DNA from 2 places in the Aneurinibacillus uraniidurans genome. Region 2 is predicted to be linked to the other one. Evidence: riboswitches for the same ligand, from Rfam matches in the RefSeq annotation. Region 2 holds a riboswitch; the other holds the start of a gene.
What was found. A riboswitch is a leader RNA that binds a small molecule or an ion and turns the genes downstream of it on or off. The one in region 2 is predicted to bind cyclic di-AMP.
Positions count from the first base shown of each region.

Region 1: linked by a shared signal. The riboswitch ahead of PO771_RS02950 (hypothetical protein) and the one ahead of PO771_RS13745 (hypothetical protein) in region 2 are both predicted to bind cyclic di-AMP.

Region 1 covers NZ_CP116902.1:575,073-577,277, forward strand. Annotated here, with positions in the region: gene kdpA (potassium-transporting ATPase subunit KdpA) at 1-924, opposite strand, end outside; gene PO771_RS02950 (hypothetical protein) at 945-1,211, opposite strand; cyclic di-AMP (ydaO/yuaA leader) riboswitch at 1,339-1,482, opposite strand; cyclic di-AMP (ydaO/yuaA leader) riboswitch at 1,690-1,841, shown strand; gene PO771_RS02955 (Na-translocating system protein MpsC family protein) at 1,848-2,205, shown strand, end outside.
Region 2 covers NZ_CP116902.1:2,759,588-2,761,792, reverse strand. Annotated here, with positions in the region: gene trpS (tryptophan--tRNA ligase) at 1-36, opposite strand, end outside; T-box leader at 84-327, opposite strand; gene yhfH (protein YhfH) at 473-610, opposite strand; gene PO771_RS13745 (hypothetical protein) at 864-1,220, opposite strand; cyclic di-AMP (ydaO/yuaA leader) riboswitch at 1,223-1,347, opposite strand; gene PO771_RS13740 (hypothetical protein) at 1,479-2,205, shown strand, end outside.

The DNA.
Region 1 (2,205 bases), 1.7 Mb from region 2:
GGCTGGCGTACCTTTGTATTCGGCAAAAAATACGACGGAGAGCATAGTGAGAAAAATGATGCTCATCGCAGCAAAAACGCTCCAGCCTTGCCGTTTGTTTTGTACCATTACACCGAATGCGTACACAAGCGCAGTCGGTATGAGCATCATGCATATCATATGAACGAGATTCGTGAGTGCGGTTGGGTTCTCAAATGGGTGAGCTGCATTCGTGCTGAAGTAGCCGCCGCCATTCGTGCCCAGATGTTTGATGGATTCAAGCGAAGCGACTGGACCGCGTGTAATCGTTTGTTCCGCTCCACTAAGCGTTGTAGCTGTTACAGCTCCGTGAATCGTTTGCGGTGATCCTTGAAAAATGAGGAACAGCGCAACGAAAAACGAGAGTGGAAGAAGAATTCGTGTAATGGTGCGGGTGAGATCAACATAGAAGTTACCCAAATCATCCTTGCGCCCGGAAAGCCCGCGAATAAAAGCGATCGCTACGGCAAGGCCGGTTGCTGCCGAGGTAAACATCGGAAATGTGATCGCAAGCATTTGTGAGAAATAAGAGAGGCTGTTCTCTCCGCTGTATGCCTGCCAGTTTGTATTTGTGATGAATGAAGCTGCTGTATTAAAGGCAAGTGCGCTCGGCATATTGTCGATGCCATCCGGGTTAAACGGCAAATATTTTTGCAGGCGCAGTACAGCATACATCAGCAGAAGCATAATAAAATTACTCAAAAGTACAGCCAGGGTATACGCTTTCCAGCCCATTGACTCTTTTTCGGTAACACCCATGAGTCGATAGATCAATCGCTCAAACGGTCCAAAGACGCGATCAAGCGCAGTTTGGTTATAATCAAATGCATTTACAAGGTAGCGCCCCATTGGTTTTACTAGCAAAAGAAAAATTGCCAGCGTAATCGCTACCTGTACAAATCCCATTGTCATGTAGAATTCCTCCCTTACGCTTTCTCGCAAAATATGGTGAATCCGAAAAACGAAAGAAATGATACAGCAAATAGTCCAACCGTTACAAAATCATTGAACAAGCGTGATCCCTCCTTTCCTGAAAAATGGAATAAAAAATAGACCGACAATATCTCCTTCTCCATCAGAAAATGGCATGCGGAAACGAGCGCTGTAAACGCGCATCCTGCATGATCAATCTGATAGAGAAAAAGCATCATCGGTCTACCGAATGCCCATCCGTGCCTGGCACGGACCTGCATCAAGTCCCCCTGTTCTTTTTTGCTCTAAATAATAAGCAAAGAAAAAAAGACCTGCAAACAACTTGAATAAATGGTTTGATTTACCTTAAAAAGGCAACAAAAAAACCATCCTCAATAGGCGGTCTATGACCTCCTTCGCTTTAGCCGACGAAGTTAGCTGACGGGTAGGATGGCGAAAGAGTATTCTCATCCCTCTCTGCAAAAGCAGAGATTAACCCCAAAAGATTGGTTCCTCCGTTCCCGGCGCGCCGGGACTAGGCCGAATATGCGGTTGCTTCATGTGCTTAATTATACGAGCGGACTCGAATAAAAATAAAACCGTGAATATGAGGAAAATAGGAACAAAAGCAATGATTTAGGCGGAAAAATGAGGATAAAATACTCGCAATCAAATGAAATCTCTTTTTTTTAGCGTTTTTTATCACTTTACAAAGTTCTAGCAGCGGGAGTAAGATACTACCATCATTTTAATACATATATCGTTAGATCGCTGAGTCCCGGATCGGGAACGGGGGAACCAACTGTACAAGATAGATATTTGTACACGGGGTGAATCGCGGCAGAGCCGTGTAGGGTGACTTTTCACATCCGAATCCGACAGCTAACCTCGTAAGCGTATGGGGAGGAATTAGAGGAATGGGGCAAGTAGTAAAAAGCCACATGGAGTCGACAATTAGTGAGGCATACATTAAATTTTTGCGCGGTATACTTGGCAGAGGACCAAAAGAAACTAAAACATACATTATTCGCGATATGGTAATTGTTCGCTTAAAAGATGTGTTAACGCAAGAAGAAAAGGCATTAGCTCATACAGAACGGGGACGTCCGCTGGTGAAGCAAATGCGGCGGATTCTTCGCGAGACGCACAGCGTACAGACGGAAGAGATCATCTCGACCATTACAGGCTGCCAGGTTATTTCAAGCCACAGTGATATTAGTACAAAGCTTGGGGAGCAAGTTGAGATGTTCATATTAGATTGCGATCTAGAAAAGA
Region 2 (2,205 bases):
ACTCGGCTGCACACCAGAAAAAATTTGTTTTGTCATCGTGTGTTTGCTCCTTTGGTATATAAAATAAAAAAGGCTCCTCGTCCATAAGGGACGAAGAACCGTGGTGCCACCCTCGTTAGCCAAAAGCGCAGCAGAAAGAAGGCTGGGCGTAAGGCTCACTTAATCCCCGATAACGGAGGGAAGCCGCCTGTGCCTACTCACAGCAGATGCCGCTTCAGCACGGAGCTCAGAAGTCCATTCCCCAGGGCGGTACGTACCGGGCTTCCACCTGCTCCCGGCTCTCTGCAACGCCGCATCCTGCGTACTATTCTTCCTCATAGCTTGTTCCTTGAATTGAAAATTATGATATACAATTTTTCTGATTGTGGCAAGTCTCAACGTCATAAAAAAGGAACACCTCTGCACAGGGCAAAAGGTGTTCAAGTGTGGGATAAGGTTCTCAACGTAACAAGGTTTACAAAAATGCCATCACTTAGTGAGGCAAGTTAGTGCACGTATCGTTGCTGCCGCATTCAGTCATATAAGACTCAGCCTGCTCAGATAATTCGGCTCCACAGCGTGCACAAGTTTTCGTTGGAAGGTTGTTATAGAACTCAGACACTGGAATCATGTTGAACGCCTCCTTTGATGTTTATATTGTATTATAACAGAAGATAATTATTCAAATGTGTTTTGTATCATAAATGAGTGGTTTTTTTACAGGAATGGCTTATATTCTTCATATTTCTCAATCATACGCTATTTTTCGTATTTTTAGAGTAATGAAAATATGACGCATAGTTGTGGGAGGTCTGTTATATTACAAGTATTTATGCGCAATCAAAATAAACACCCCCGCGAGATTTCGCGGGGGTGGGGACTGGTTATTTCCTGATTGTAATGATTTTGTTGTAGTGTCCTGGCTGACTATGGTTTGGTTCGCAAAGAATCACAATTCGATCCGCTTCTTCATGAATAGAACTAAGTTCTAACGTGCCGATGCAGTGTGTGTCGATATCGAGACAAAAATGAAGGCATTGATACTGGCTCCCCATAATTTCAGCAGCTGCTTTTTTAAGAATACCGGAAATTTGTTTGGTCTCGCTCGGTGTTTCAATGGTAACATTCATTTTTTTGCCGGCCAAACGGTTGAGTATAAGACGCACATCTGCTTGCAGTTCCTGGTGTGTTTTTGGCTTCTTGTCTTTTTTGGCCAGTACACTCCTGAAAAATTGAACCATAATTCCTCTCCTTATTCTGCCTACGAGGTTAGCTGACGGGTTCGGACGAAAGGACGCCCTACGCATCGTACGATTCACCCCAAATTCCGGGTCCCCCGCTCCATAATGGACTCGGCAATTGAATTACGATTGAATCATCATAATGCACGGTTTCCTCGTTGTCAATCAGATGACTCCGTGTTTTTTCACTTTTTTCATAGACGTTTTACCAGTACAATGTAAAGAGGAAAGAAAAGAGGAACAACAGGAGGAGTTCACATGATGAAACGATTCTTGCGCAAAGTATTTGCGGGGCGCAGGCACAACGGGGAAGCGCTCGATTCCGCAGAGAGCGTTGCGCAAGCTGTGGACGATGTACATATAAAGAGCGTGTCCAAAAGCCGTTATGAATGGACACTTGCACGGATCGCGTTTGAGGAAGATGTGCTGCGTGAAGAAGCATCCGACATGGTAGAAGAAGTAGTCTCTCGGGTCGAAGCGGGAGAGCGAGGGGGATGGATTCGCCTACGGGCCGGAGAGGGAGACCTAGATTCGGAACGAATTCATGCTTGGATCGACCGCATTGAGCGAGAGACATATGATGCAACGGCGCTACTGGATTGGGCAGACGAAGAAACAGCTCATCTGTACCGTACGTATGTACTCCCGGTAGATCAGGAAGAGCAGGAGACCTTCGTGCAGAGCCGGATGGTGATGATTTACGATACGTGCGAAGCGATTGGGATGAAGCCACGCCCACGTGCCCGCTTGTTTGCTGAGGCAATCGGCTGGGAGTTGTATGAGGATGATTTCGTCTCGTTTGAATCTTGGCTGGCTGAGATGTCAGATGCTGTATTGGAAGAAGCGGGAGAGGAAGCGGATAGAAAACGTGACTCGGATGATGTCTCACACATTACTCCGCTTCAGATTTCGCGAGAGGAAGTGGAACGTGAGGATATCGGAAAAATCGATGCTTTTTTTGCGCCGCTTCTCACTGATACAAAAG